Regions from separate parts of the Bacillus sp. JZ39 genome, predicted to be linked through region 2. Evidence: riboswitches for the same ligand, from Rfam matches in the RefSeq annotation. Region 2 holds a riboswitch; each other region holds the start of a gene.
The links. A riboswitch is a leader RNA that binds a small molecule or an ion and turns the genes downstream of it on or off. The one in region 2 is predicted to bind S-adenosylmethionine.

Region 1: another riboswitch for S-adenosylmethionine. It lies ahead of M1D65_RS09930 (2-hydroxyacid dehydrogenase); the one in region 2 lies ahead of mtnW (2,3-diketo-5-methylthiopentyl-1-phosphate enolase).
Region 3: another riboswitch for S-adenosylmethionine. It lies ahead of metN (methionine ABC transporter ATP-binding protein MetN); the one in region 2 lies ahead of mtnW (2,3-diketo-5-methylthiopentyl-1-phosphate enolase).
Region 4: another riboswitch for S-adenosylmethionine. It lies ahead of M1D65_RS05935 (bifunctional homocysteine S-methyltransferase/methylenetetrahydrofolate reductase); the one in region 2 lies ahead of mtnW (2,3-diketo-5-methylthiopentyl-1-phosphate enolase).

The regions. Positions count from the first base shown of each region.
Region 1 is NZ_CP096389.1:1,992,147-1,995,585, forward strand. Features, by position in the region: gene M1D65_RS09925 (FGGY-family carbohydrate kinase) at 1-1,240, opposite strand, end outside; gene M1D65_RS09930 (2-hydroxyacid dehydrogenase) at 1,258-2,280, opposite strand; SAM riboswitch class I at 2,377-2,468, opposite strand; gene M1D65_RS09935 (molybdopterin oxidoreductase family protein) at 2,616-3,439, shown strand, end outside.
Region 2 is NZ_CP096389.1:1,395,259-1,398,697, reverse strand. Features, by position in the region: gene mtnX (2-hydroxy-3-keto-5-methylthiopentenyl-1-phosphate phosphatase) at 1-308, opposite strand, end outside; gene mtnW (2,3-diketo-5-methylthiopentyl-1-phosphate enolase) at 305-1,522, opposite strand; SAM riboswitch class I at 1,607-1,707, opposite strand; gene mtnE (methionine-glutamine aminotransferase) at 1,746-2,942, opposite strand; gene M1D65_RS07330 (carbon-nitrogen family hydrolase) at 3,037-3,439, shown strand, end outside.
Region 3 is NZ_CP096389.1:3,148,150-3,151,588, forward strand. Features, by position in the region: gene metP (methionine ABC transporter permease MetP) at 1-226, opposite strand, end outside; gene metN (methionine ABC transporter ATP-binding protein MetN) at 219-1,244, opposite strand; SAM riboswitch class I at 1,350-1,456, opposite strand; gene M1D65_RS16205 (SCP2 sterol-binding domain-containing protein) at 1,571-1,915, opposite strand; gene M1D65_RS16210 (thioredoxin family protein) at 2,022-2,342, opposite strand; gene M1D65_RS16215 (toprim domain-containing protein) at 2,344-2,706, opposite strand; gene M1D65_RS16220 (YusG family protein) at 2,784-3,020, opposite strand; gene gcvH (glycine cleavage system protein GcvH) at 3,076-3,439, opposite strand, start outside.
Region 4 is NZ_CP096389.1:1,149,386-1,152,824, forward strand. Features, by position in the region: gene M1D65_RS05935 (bifunctional homocysteine S-methyltransferase/methylenetetrahydrofolate reductase) at 1-1,653, opposite strand, end outside; SAM riboswitch class I at 1,743-1,860, opposite strand; gene M1D65_RS05940 (YajQ family cyclic di-GMP-binding protein) at 1,967-2,458, opposite strand; gene M1D65_RS05945 (CvfB family protein) at 2,557-3,439, shown strand, end outside.

The sequences.
Region 1 (3,439 bases), 600 kb from region 2:
CGATATATTGAGTGAGCGCTTTGCTTTGGAATCCCCCTCCGCACACCCAAACATAGTCACGTTCAAACGGAGTAACCTCTGTTAAAATGTCAAAGTTCCATTTAATTGAAAATGCGATCTCTTCTAGCGCTGCACGTACAAAATGTGCCCTCTTTAAATGTGCTGACAGCGGGGCATCAAAAAGAAAACCGCCTCTCGTTAACGCATTCTTTTCAGCCGATAAATAAGAGCCGAGAGCCGCTACACATGCATGGTCTTCTTTTGCAAGTGCAGAAATCTCCTCCTCCATTACTTCGTACGTTTCATTCGGATAAAAAATCTGTTTTAATTTTTGATAATTCAAGCCGGTAATTCCCGGATTCGTTTCCACAAGCCAATGCCCTTGATCCGTATGACAGTTCAGCCAGGCTTTATGTTTTGTGTCGCCATGATCCGCAGTAATTTTGGTTATTGGCGTTGTTGTCCCTGATACAATGACAATGTCCTCAAGTCCAGCTCCGGTGCTTTTGACAGCTAGCTGTGTATCCCCGCCCCCTGCTATAACCTTAGCATTTATTGAAAGGCCTAATTCGGATGCATATTCATTTGCTATCGTTCCAATTGCTGTTCCCGCTCTTACAAGAGGCGGAAGGATAGATGGAGAAAAGCCGAATATGTCGCACATCTCTTCTGACCAAGTGTTTTGCTTCACATCAAACAGCAGGGTTTCTGTTGCCTGTGATGGTTCATATGTTAATATTCCGCTCAGTTGGTACGTCACCCAATCACTGATGCTAGTAAAGCTTGCAGTCTTTTCCCATAAAGAGGGCTGGCGCTGTTTTAATCCATAAAGCTTGAGCGCGGAAAAAAGTGCGGTTGGCAGGCGGCCTGTGCGGCTGTATATCTCTTCCCGATCGGGAATGCTCGCCTCCCACTCTCGACCGCGGTTATCGATGTTCGGCAGCCCAAGAAAAGAATCGCCGTTTTGATCGATCAGAACAATCCCCTGTCTTTGACTCGTCGATGTCAAACCAATGATGTCAATATCACACGAACGGGATAGCACACGTTTTGCCAAATTCATCACCTGCTTCCACAGCACCTGAGGAGAAAAATAACGGCTGTCCGGGTAAAGCGTCTCTGTGGAATACACGATGTCCTCCCGTTCAACTGTTAGAACACTGCCAGTTACACTCACGACCGCTACCCTCGCATTGCCTGTGCCAATATCAAAAACGAGATAGCCTTTTTGTTTTTTCATTCTGTTAGCCTCCTTTCTTATACCCCTGTTTTCAGTTCGTCCTTGTTATACATTGTCGGAATATTAAGAGTTTTTTCACCCTTCCACTTTTTGAGGGCTTTATTCAGTATCGTCACGTGATGATCCTCCACTTCAAATGTTGCTCCAGCGAGATGCGGTGTTGCCAGAACATTAGGCAATGAAATCAATTCATAATCTGATTCCTCTGGAGGTTCATGATAAAAAACGTCTAATATCGCACCTCTGATTTTGTGTTCTTTTAATACAGATAAAAGATCTTCACGGTTTACAACAACTGCTCTTGAAGTATTGACGAAAATCGCACTCTGTTTCATCAGATCAAAATACTTCCGATCAATAAATCCAAGTGTTTCCTCAGTACGAGGCAGATGGACAGAAACGATATCACTGTCTGAAAACACCGTTTTAAGAGATACTTTTTCATACAGCGGATGATCGTCTTGAATGAATGGATCGTAATAATTTATTTTACAGTCAAACGCAGTCAGCAGTTTTGCAATCCTTTGGCCAACCGCCCCGAACCCAATCATGCCAACCGTTTTTCCTGTTAATTCATTTCCTTTAAATTTGACATAAGCCTGCAGGTAATCACTGTTCCACTTTCCATCCTTCAGCCATTGATTCGAGGCGCTGGTATGGCGCAGAAAGGAAATCACATTTCCAATAAACATTTCAGCAACGGCTTGTGCATTCCGCCCTGGTGTATAAAAAACAGGTATGCCTCTTTTTGAGGCAGCTGCCACATCCACATTGGAGGGCATTCCCCTGCAAACACCGACAAATGAAAGTTCGGGAACAGAAGCAAATACGCTGTCTGTTACCTGATCAAGTTCAGTAATCAAGCCTGTCGCATTTGTTGCTTTTAGCAGCTGAATGAGTTCATCCTCCCGATATGCCCGGCCTTGTTCCTTCCAAGATTGATAAGCAACTGAGTCAAACAAGTTTTCTAGCTCTTTTCGTCCTTCTTCGTTGTACGGTGCTGTAACCAAAACCGTCATGGTGCAAAACATCCTTTTCATCGTATTTTTTCATAAAAAAAATCTCTTTCCGCAGATGGAAAGAGATTCATATATAGGCGCGCTCTGTTACAGGCAGACGCCGGTATAAACCTTGCTTTCCTATCTTTCAAGCTGACGCTTGCTGGAATTGGCACAATAATGTTGCCGAGGTTTCATAGGGCCAGTCCCTCCACCTCTCTGGATAGAAAATGTTGAGTATGTAATTTTCAGAATGAAGAATACGTTTATCATAAAGAAGTCTCAGATTGATGTCAATCTCTTTTTTCAGAATTGACGTTATCATCCGAAATGTTATAATTCTTACAAAATATCTAACTAGAGAGAGGAACTGGGCCATGAAATCTTTTGCCACACAACAAAACGGCATTTTCAAATCCGTTTGCTCGCTGGACTGCCCGGATCAGTGCGGATTGTTAATACATAAAAAAGACGGGAAAATCGTAAAAATGCAAGGAGACCCTGATCATCCTGTCACAGCCGGAAACATATGCAACAAAGTCCGGAATATGACGGAGCGCATCTATGATGAAAAGCGGCTGACTACACCGCTCAAACGAACAGGTGCGAAAGGCCAAGCGATATTTGAACCGATTTCTTGGGAAGAGGCAATCGATACGATCACCTCCCGCTGGAAACAGCTGATTGATGCAGAGGGAGCTGAAAGCATACTTCCTTACAGCTTTTACGGAAATATGGGGAAATTGACAGCTGAAGGAATGGACCGCCGCTTTTTTTACCGCATGGGGTCAAGCCAGCTTGAACGGACGATTTGCAGCAAAGCGGGATCTGAAGGCTATAAATATACAATGGGCATAAGCGCGGGAATCGACCCTGAGGAAACCATTCATACAAAACTATTTATTTTTTGGGGAATAAATGCGGTCAGCACAAACATGCACCAAATTACGATCGCCCAAAAAGCGCGAAAACAAGGTGCCAAAATTGTCGTGATCGATGTGCATAAAAATCAAACAGGACGTCTTGCAGATTGGTTTATCCCAATAAAACCGGGAACCGACAGTGCACTTGCTCTTGGCATCATGCACATTTTATTTAAAGAAAACCTTCATGATGAAGCATTTCTGTCCGAGTACACGGTTGGCTATGAAGAGCTCTGTGAACACGTGAAACAATATGATCCTGAAAAGGTATCGACGAT
Region 2 (3,439 bases):
TCCATTCCACCGCTTATGACATAAAACGGAATCTCGTGCTCATTGATAAATGCTACAAATTCCCGAAAGCCTTCCCTGATTTTTGCATCTTCCAATACAAAACTTGTAATCTCTTCTTTTAAACGGCTGGGCAGAAGGCCGAACATCCGCCCGACACCTTCCTTGATCGACAGCGTTTTGGAAAGTACGCCGTCTTTTAATGCCACCCACTCTGGGGGAGCAAATGTTTTCATGATATTTATAATGTTGTCGTTCATCGTGATTGTTCCGTCAAAATCACAAATAATAAAAGGTTTTCGAGTCGTCATACGGCTTCAACCTTTCCCCATTTATCTAGCGCAAGCTTAAGATCCTTGCATTGTTCGGCTTTTTCATCAATCGGCTGGGCCTCTAGGACCGCATCAATAATGGCTCTGAACGCTCGCCCCCCGCCTTGGGCACCGTTCGGATGTCCATGTACGCCTCCTCCGGCGTTAATAATGTGGTCTATGCCGAAATCACGCATTAATAGCGGAACCATGCCGGGATGAATGCCTGCTGACGGAACCGCAAATGTTTGGTTAAAAGCATCCTCTCTCACACATTCTTCATGAATCGCCAGTGCATCTGCTCTTGGAAGCGCAACCGAACCATATGGAGATGGAAAGAGGCTGAAGTCAGCACCGCAATATCGGTTTAATTTTCCTAGTAAAAGAGCGTGAGAAAAACCGTAAAACGGAGAAGACGTAAACGCTCCGCTCACTGCTGGATGCGCCATAATCGGAACTGGGATTTCAGGATCTTCCGCAAGGCCTTGCATAACGTCCAAGCCGTAAGCGAAGACATTAAACAAAAGCGCATCCGCTCCCAACTCGGCGGCGCGTCTCGCTTTGTCTTTCAGATCAGCCGTACGTCCGGTCAAATTCACCGCATACAGCGTTTTATGTCCAGTTTGTTCATACGTTTCTTTCAATATTTGCTTTCCTTCTGCAATTCTTGTTTCAAAAGGCGCTAGACCAGTCTCAAAGAAAATTTCATCGTCTTTAATCAAGTCAACTCCGCCAAGCGCCTGCTGCCGGAGCTGTTCTTTAATATCACTCAGGTCCCTTCCGATTACGCCTTTAAATATGCTCATTAACAGCGGTCTCTCAAACTCTCCCAGCAGCTTCCGGATGCCGTATACGCCAAACTTCGGTCCCGGCAGTGCACGCTTAAATGCTTCAGAGAAGTGAAGATCGATTAATTTGATTTTTCCGTCCAGGGACAGCTTGCCAAACACTGTTGTCAGCAAAGCCGGAATATCCTGAGAGAAATTGATTTCAGGATAGGCAATTGTGATGACCGCTTGTTTTTCTGATGCAGCAGTTCCCTCTCTCTCCTCAACTTTTATCACCCGCCCCTTGTGCTTTTGCATTTGCTCCTGTTTTACAAGGGGCAGATCAGTCCAGGAGCCTACTGTCAATCCTGTTGCGATTTGTTCTGCTTTCTTCTCTGTATCGGCTCCCGGTTCGGTCAGGAGATATGTCGCTAATAACTCACTCATGCCAGAGCTCCTTTCATTTTCATCCATATCAAAAAACCTCTTCAAACTGCAATCGCGTCTAAAGAGGTTTCGTTTCTCGTCCGAATCTTATCTCTCAGCCGCTAGCTGCAAGAATTAGCACCGTGCTTTATAAGTCGGTTGCCGGGCTTCATCGGGCTCGTCCCTCTGCCTGCTCTTGATAAGAAAATATAGATTTTATAAATTATTTTGAATTATCCCATCGTTATAAGGTCTTGTCAATGCTTTTTTGGGTAAACAGGTTCAGTTTGCCAATTCGATAAGCGGCTTCCTTAAGTCTTTCTTCACTTGTTAAAAGTCCGACTCTGACGTAGCCCTCGCCATATTCACCGAAGCCGTTTCCAGCCGCAACTGCCACATTCGCTTTTTCCAGCAAAAGATCTGAGAACTGCTCAGAAGTATAGCCTTCAGGCACAGGCAGCCATGCAAAAAAAGAACCTGCGGGAGCTGTTACATCCCAGCCGATTTCCCGGCATGCCGTGATCCAAGCGTTTCTCCTGCTCTCATACCTGGCATTTTGCTCTGCCACACACGTCTGATCGGCTAACAGTGCCTCTGCTGCAGCCTCCTGAGTCGCTCTGAAAAGACTGACAAACATATGGTCTTGATAAAGATTGATCGCTTCAATGACCGAAGCGTTTCCGACGGCAAAGCCAACCCGCCATCCTGCCATATTATACGTTTTTGACAGCGTGTAAATTTCAATTCCGATATCCTTCGCACCTTCAGTCTGCAAAAAGCTTAAAGGCTTGCAGCCGTCAAATCCGACAGCGCCGTAAGCAAAATCGTGAACGACGCAGATTCCGTTTTCAGTCGCAAAACGCACGGTATCTTCAAAGAACTCGGAAGTAGCAACAGCTCCGGTCGGATTATTCGGATAATTTAAATACATCAATTTCGCCTGTTTCCTTACTTCAGCGGTTATGCTGCTGTAATCAGGGAGAAACGCCCTGTCCTTTACGAGCGGCATCATTTCCATTTTTGCTTTTGCAAGTGTGACACCCGACCAGTAATCAGGATAACCCGGATCGGGAACTAAAATCGTATCACCGGGATTCAACAAGCATTGCGGGAGCTCGACTAGACCGGCTTTTCCGCCGAATAATATAGCGACTTCGGTTTCCGGATCCAGATCAATGCCGTATTCTCTTTTGTAAAATGCAGCAGCCGCTGACTTCAGACGGTATGAGCCGCGAAAAGACGAATATTTATGATTCTCAGGATCAGCGACAGCTCGTTTCATCTCCTCAACAATATGTTCAGGAGTCGGCTGATCTGGATTTCCCTGTCCCAGATTGATAACGTCATGTCCTTCTGCGAGCTTTCGGTTCACTTTCTGCACCAAAGAAGCGAAGAATTGTTTAGGCAATTCCTTCAATACATGAGACTGTTCAAATTTCATCTATTCTCTCCTTCTAAAAAAATCTTGAAATGATAGTCCATCATCATATATGGTTAAATGAAAAAAGTAAAGAAAAATTTGGGGTGTTAAAAAGATGAAATGGACGATATCTTGTCTTCAATTTGATATTTCATACGGAAAACCTTCGGAAAATATAAAAAAGGCTGAATTTTTCATCGAAAAAGAAAGCAAACATGCTGATGTTCTTGTTCTGCCTGAATTATGGACGACCGGATATGATCTGGCCAATCTTGATGAACTCGCTGATGAAGACGGCCGCTCCGCTCAGAGCTGGCTGAAGAAAACGGCAAAAAAACATGGTGTTCATATTGTCGCCGGATCGGTCGCTGTCAGGAAGAATTCTGATGTTTATAATACAATGTACATCGCGGATAAGGAAGGGCAAATCATTAAAGAGTACAGAAAAGCCCATCTTTTTCAGCTGATGGATGAGCATCTGTATTTATCAGCCGGTTCCGAAGACGGATACTTTGAGC
Region 3 (3,439 bases), 1.8 Mb from region 2:
AAATAAGGAACGGAATCGATCTGAATATGTTAACAACGGCCGCAATCACAGAGTTGACCGCTTTATTCTGCCAGAGGCTTCCTTTGCTCGTCAGAAAGAGCAGCAAGCCGAGGATGACCCCGATGACAAAAGCAAACAGTAAAGAAATCAGCGTCATATAAAGTGTTTCATATGTCGCGTTCCATAATTCAGTTAAATCAACGTTCGGGAAGTATTTTTCAAACATTCGTGATCACCTCTGCTTTCACCTGTTTGTCATTAATGAATCGGATCACGTTTTGCACTTCTTCCTCGTCCCCGTCAATGTGGATGAACAGTGAACCGTAAGCCCCATCCTTCGTCTGCGAAATTTTCCCTTGCAGAATATTGACGCTGACATTGAAGTTTCTGATCATCTCTGTAATCAGAGGCTGTTCAGCTGACTCACCGACAAATGTGAGCTGAACCATTTTTCCTGATGCTGTATCATCAAGAAGGTGCTGAAGCGTCTCTTTCGTTTCTTCCGGCTCTGTCACCTGCTGAACAAATCGTTTTGTCATTTGTTCCTTTGGATTTTTGAAGACATCGAGAACCTCGCCTTCTTCGACCACCTTGCCGTTTTCCATGACGGCGACTCTGTTGCAGATTTTGCGGATGACATGCATTTCGTGCGTAATCAGCACAATCGTCAAACCGAGTCTTTCATTAATATCGGACAATAGATCCAGAATTGAATCTGTCGTTTGCGGATCTAATGCTGATGTCGCTTCGTCACAAAGAAGAACCTTCGGATTGTTTGCAAGCGCTCTGGCAATTCCCACACGCTGCTTCTGACCGCCGCTCAGCTGGGACGGATATGATTTTTCTTTTCCTTCTAAACCTACCAGTTTAATCAGTTCATTGGCGCGCTTGATCCGCTCGCTCTTTTTCACTCCGGCAATTTCCAAAGGAAACATGATATTATCTCTGACAGTCCGCGACCAAAGCAAATTGAAATGCTGGAAAATCATACTGATCTCATGGCGTGCTTTTCTTAAACCGCGTCCATTTACTTCATTAATCTTGGTTCCCGCCACTTCCACGGTTCCTGAGGTTGGTTTCTCAAGGCCGTTCAGCAGACGGATTAAGGAACTCTTACCAGCTCCGCTATATCCTATAATTCCAAAAATCTCACCTTTTTTAATGGAAAGCGAGACATTTTGGACAGCATTGACATCTCCATGTTTCGACTTGTAAATTTTTGAAACATCCTGAAGATTGATCAAAACAATCACCTGCCTTAACACTATTCTAAGAAATCTTCCGGTTTTTTCTGCAAAAGAAAAGCCTTTCTGCACACTTGAGCAGAAAGGCTTATATAAAATGCCTTTCTCTCATCTTTCAAAGCTGAACGCTTCGTGTGAATTGGCACCATTTCAACAGTGTTGATGGTTGCCGGGCTTCATAGGGCACTTCCCTCCACCTCTCTTGATAAGAGAAATATATAGTCTTTTTCGTCCGGAAATTCTTAATGTAGAATAGCACGGCGAATGATTAAATGTCAATAAAATAAATGATGTCAACTTTTACTATTATAATAATTTATTATTTTTTAATTTTTTAAAATCCTCTGAAAAAATCCATTTGTCAGCCAGAGAATGGCTTCCAGTTTTAACAGGGCCCTGAATGACCCCTTTACTTTGAGGCTTCCGCTCTGAATGAGGTGCTGCAGGGAAATGTCTCCGTGCAATAAATCAATAATTTCCGTTTGGTTTCCGTAAAAGGTCAGGTTGGACGTTTGGGGCGGAGAAACTTTTTTCATTTCTCCCTGTTCGTTTATTGAGACGGTTAAGGCTTCTGCTTCTCCTTGGAAGGTAATGAGCAATGTTGAGGCATTCAAAAGGGGTTTTAAAAACAGATGCTGATACTCATCCTCTAAAACTTCCGCTTTCTCCATATGTACAACCTCCTATTTGTTGGTCATACATACACATTTCTCTCTTTGTCGCAAGAACCCCTTTATAAAACGAACGACAATTTCATTGGATATGCTGAGAAATATGTCATAAATGGGATGCGGAAGATGATTTTTGTTTGATCAGCTCATATAAATAAGAAACGGAATGAAATGCATATCCTCTTTCTACCAACTTTCCGCCTTTAAACAGCAGAAAACAAGGGACGCTTTCAATTTGATACGCTTTTGCGAATGTCGGAGAGTAATTGACATTGTTTTGATAGAAGGCGACATCCGGCAGCATTTCTTTCACCACTGTCAGCATTTTGCTTGCAAGCTGGCAGGTGCCGCAAAACGGAGTATATAAATATAGAAGGTACACATCATCTTCAATGTGATCAAGTTCGTGTTCTTGGAGTTCTTTCATGCTATACACCTCGGGACTTTCTTTCAAGAAAAATAGTATGGACATTCAGATTCGCACGCAGCAATACAGAGGCGACATGGTGCCTGGGCGCAGCCGCTACTTCCTTATAGGCTCTGTCGATATGGAGATGGCAGGCTTCATTAAATTCACGCTTCAGCTGTTTTCTCAATTTCTCACCTGATTCATCAGCATCAACTAATATATAGACGTCTTTATCATAAAGCTCGTCAGCCAATTCCTCGAGCCTCAGCTGGCTGATTGTTCCGTTTGTGCAGATAATGCGCACCGGTTCATTCAGGACGCTTTCGATTTTCTCTTTATCTGATTTCCCCTCGACAATCATAACCTTTTCCAGCTCATCCATCTTCATCTTGTTCACCTGCCGCGTCAAATTTGAAACGTTCAGATTGTAAAAGAAGGCAGTGAAATTCACCGCCAACATTAACACCAGCCGTTTTCGTAGTCACAATCTACATATTTTGCGTCGTCTCCAGAGACCACATCGGCTGTCTTATAAAATTTCTCATTTTCAAAGGAATAACCGGACTTAAGCTCATATTCATTCATGCTTGTCATTTGGCCGATCATCTCGTTATCATGATATAACGAGAGCCGGCCATTTTGAAAGCGGCCTGTCACGTCATTGGTGACATCGAGCTTTTGTTTGTCGAAAGCCATATTGGACACCTCCCATAACGTTAGCGTGTCCAATTGCTTTTACGGCTATCCTGTTTTAGTCTTCTTGTGTCATCTCTTCGTATTGCTCTGCTGTCATCAGTTTTTCAATTTCAGAAGCGTCGGATGGCTCAACGACGATCATCCATGCTTTTTCGTACGGAGATTCGTTGACGAATTCCGGACTGTCATCAAGATCTTCGTTTACTTCCACAACCGTTCCGTTAATCGGTGCATAAAGCTCAGATACCGTTTTAACGGATTCAACACTGCCGAATGGCTCGTCCGCTTTGATTTCAGCGCCCACTTCAGGAAGTTCGACAAACACGATGTCGCCTAGTTCGGACTGGGCAAAATGCGTAATTCCGATTCTGGCTTTTTCTCCTTCAACTTTTACCCACTCGTGTTCTCCTGAGTAACGC
Region 4 (3,439 bases), 250 kb from region 2:
GGCATGGGCCATTTTTTCGCGAATCGTATCAGACAGCTTAATGCCGGGAATTTCATTATGGATGAATTCGGCATTCCGGCTGCTTGTCAGCGGCATGATGCCGATATAGATCGGCGTCTTCAGATGTTTTGTTTCGTTATGGATATCGACAAGCTGCTGCTCGGAATAGACAGGCTGAGAAACAAAATAATCTGCGCCGCAATCTATTTTTTTCTCAAGCCGTTTTACCGCTTTATCCAGATGGCGGACGTTAGGATTAAATGCGGCGGCAACTGAGAAATTCGTTTTCTTGCCGAGCGGTTTTCCAGACAGAGACAGACCTTCATTGAATTGTTTGATCAGCCTGATTAAATCAAAAGATGTTAAATCATATACAGACGTCGCACCAGGAAAATCCCCGATTTTAGAAGGGTCACCTGTAATCGCAAGCACGTCATTCAGCCCTAACGTATCAAGGCCCATTAAATGTGACTGTAAGCCGATAATGTTACGGTCACGGCACGTAATATGGACAAGGGAACGCATATCGAGCTGTTGCTTGATGAGAGCGCCGCAGGCAACATTGCTGATCCGCGGGGTCGCCAGAGAATTGTCAGCGAGTGTCAGGGCATCGATTCCCGCTTCTTTTAATTCGGCAGCAGCGGACAGAAATTTGTCAAAGCTCAGTTTTTTCGGCGGATCCAGCTCTACGATAATAGAGCGTTTTTTCGCTGCGATCTCATCCAGGCCGGGCTCGGTTCGCTCGTGATGAACAGAAATGAATTCTTTGGCCCGGGTTTTGACTTCTTTTTCCGTAATCGGAGCCAGCCCGCCAACTGCTTCCGCCATCGCCCTAATGTGATTCGGCGTTGTGCCGCAGCAGCCGCCGATAATCCGCGCGCCTTGCTTACGGAATTCTGACGCGCTGTTTTGAAAATACGTGTCGTCTGTTTCATAGACGAGCCGTCCCTCTTCAAGCGAAGGGAGACTGCTGTTCGGATAAACGGATAAGAATACGTCATCAAAAATCGGCACTTCGCTGAGCGCTTCAATCATGTGATAAGGGCCGAGGCGGCAGTTAATGCCGACGATATCAGCTCCGAGATCCGCAATCGAGCGCAATGCGTCAGAAAGCGGCGTTCCGTCCTGCAATACGCCTTGCTCGTGCATGGAGACATTGAGCATAATCGGAAGATCAGTCTCTTTGCGCGCGATTTTCAGCACTTCACGGGCTTCTTCCAAATCATAATATGTTTCTAACAGCAAGCCATCCGGCTCTTCATGCAGCAGCAGATACAACTGCTCGCGGAAGCTGCGCTTAATTTCGTCAAGACTGTACGCGTTTTTATTAAATGTCCGTATGCCGCCCATCGTTCCAAGCACGTATGCATCGCCTGCTGAAGCCCGCGCAATCTTTACGGCCTCCTGATTCATTTTTTTGATGTCATCCTCAAGACCGTGTCTGGATAATTTAATATAGTTGGCCCCGTACGTATTCGTTTGAATAATGTTGGCTCCCGCTTCAACATACGCTTTATGTATGCGCTGAATTTCCTCCGGCTTTGAAATATTGAGCTCCTCAAAACACCTGTCAATGCCATAGGAGTAGAGGAGTGTCCCCATGGCGCCGTCACCGATTAACACCTGTCTTTGCAAATCTTCTAAAAGTCCCATTGTCTGCCTCCTTTATTCACGTCAGCAAGGAAAAAAGAGAAATAAAAAAAGTCCTCTTAAGAAGAAGACTTTGTCAGTGATTTTGTCTCTTCTTATCTTCCAAGCTGTTCGAGCTTGCTGGATTTAGCACCTTGGTCATGGCTGATCGCCATTACACCGGTTGCTGAAGCTTCGTCGGGCCAGTCCCTCTGCTTCTCTTGATAAGAACGGATATGAAATTTTCGTGTCAGGAAGTGCCAAAAGATACCTGGCGTTTTTCCCTTTCTCCAAATTTACCGAAAATAAAGACAATAATCAATAGGAATCAGAAAATTTATCTGAAATTTATAAATTGAACGTCAATTGGCAGGTCTGCTCCCCGCACAGCTGAGATAATCTGCTGCAGGTCATCTTTGTTTTTTCCGGTGACACGCACTTGATCATCCTGCACCTGAGACTTTACTTTCAGTCCGGAGTTTTTGATGATCGTATTGATTTTTTTTGCGTTGTCCTTGTCAATGCCTTGAACAAGCTTTGCACGCTGGCGTACCGTTCCGCCTGACGCGTTTTCAACCTTGCCGTACTCAATGTTTTTTGTCGGTACGTTTCGTTTAATCAATTTGCTGACGAGCACATCTTTCAGCTGGCTTAATTTGAAGTCGTCATCAGAAACGAGGACCAGCTCCTCTTTATCTAAAGAAATGTCGCTTTTGCTGCCTTTAAAGTCATATCGGGTACTGATTTCCTTCAGTGCGATTTGGATTGCGTTTTGCACTTCAGGCAATTCTACCTTGGATACAATATCAAATGAGCTTTCTTTTGCCATATGAAAACCTCCATAACATTTAACTTATGTGTTGATTATAGTAGAATAAAGAGAAACTTCCAATAGAACAAAGAATCAATTTGTGATGATTGGAAAAAATGTTAACAAAATCCGCAGAGAATAAGCGGAACAGGAAGGACGATAGCATGAGACCAGGGCAGCAATTAACCTTGAGTATAGATCACCAAACCGACTTCGGTTACTTTTTAACCGATGGGGAAGATACGGTTCTCTTACATAACAGTGAAATGACTGAGGATATCGAGGACAGAGACGAAGTAGAAGTCTTTATATACGTAGACCAGCAGGAAAGGCTTGCGGCCACGATGAAAATTCCGGTCATCAGCGCGGATGAATATGGCTGGGTTGAAGTGGTGGATAAAGTGGAAGATATGGGCGTTTTCGTTGATGTCGGTTTATCGAAGGACGCACTAGTCGCAACTGAGCATTTGCCGCCGTACGAAGATGTCTGGCCGCAAAAAGGGGACAAACTTTACTGTATGCTGAAGGTGACGAACCGGGGGCGCATGTTTGCGAAACCAGCGCCGGAAGATATCATCAGCGAACTGTTTACCGACGCTTCAGAAGATCTGATGAATAAAGAGCTGACAGGTACGGTGTACAGGCTGATCGCATCGGGTTCATTCGTGATCACGGATGACGGTATCCGCTGTTTTATTCACCCGTCAGAAAGAAAAGAGGAGCCAAGACTCGGTTCAAGAGTCACAGGCCGGGTGATTCAAGTGAAAGAAGACGGTTCAGTCAACTTGTCGCTGCTTCCAAGAAAACAGGATGCAATGTCAGTTGATGCTGAGTGCATTCTAACGTATATGAGAACGAGAAACGGTGCCATGCCGTACAGTGACAAAAGCCAGCCTGATGATATCAGAGAACGTTTTAATATGAGCAAAGCCGCCTTTAAACGCGCGCTGGGCCATTTGATGAAAAACGGAAAAGTGTATCAGGAAAATGGATGGACAT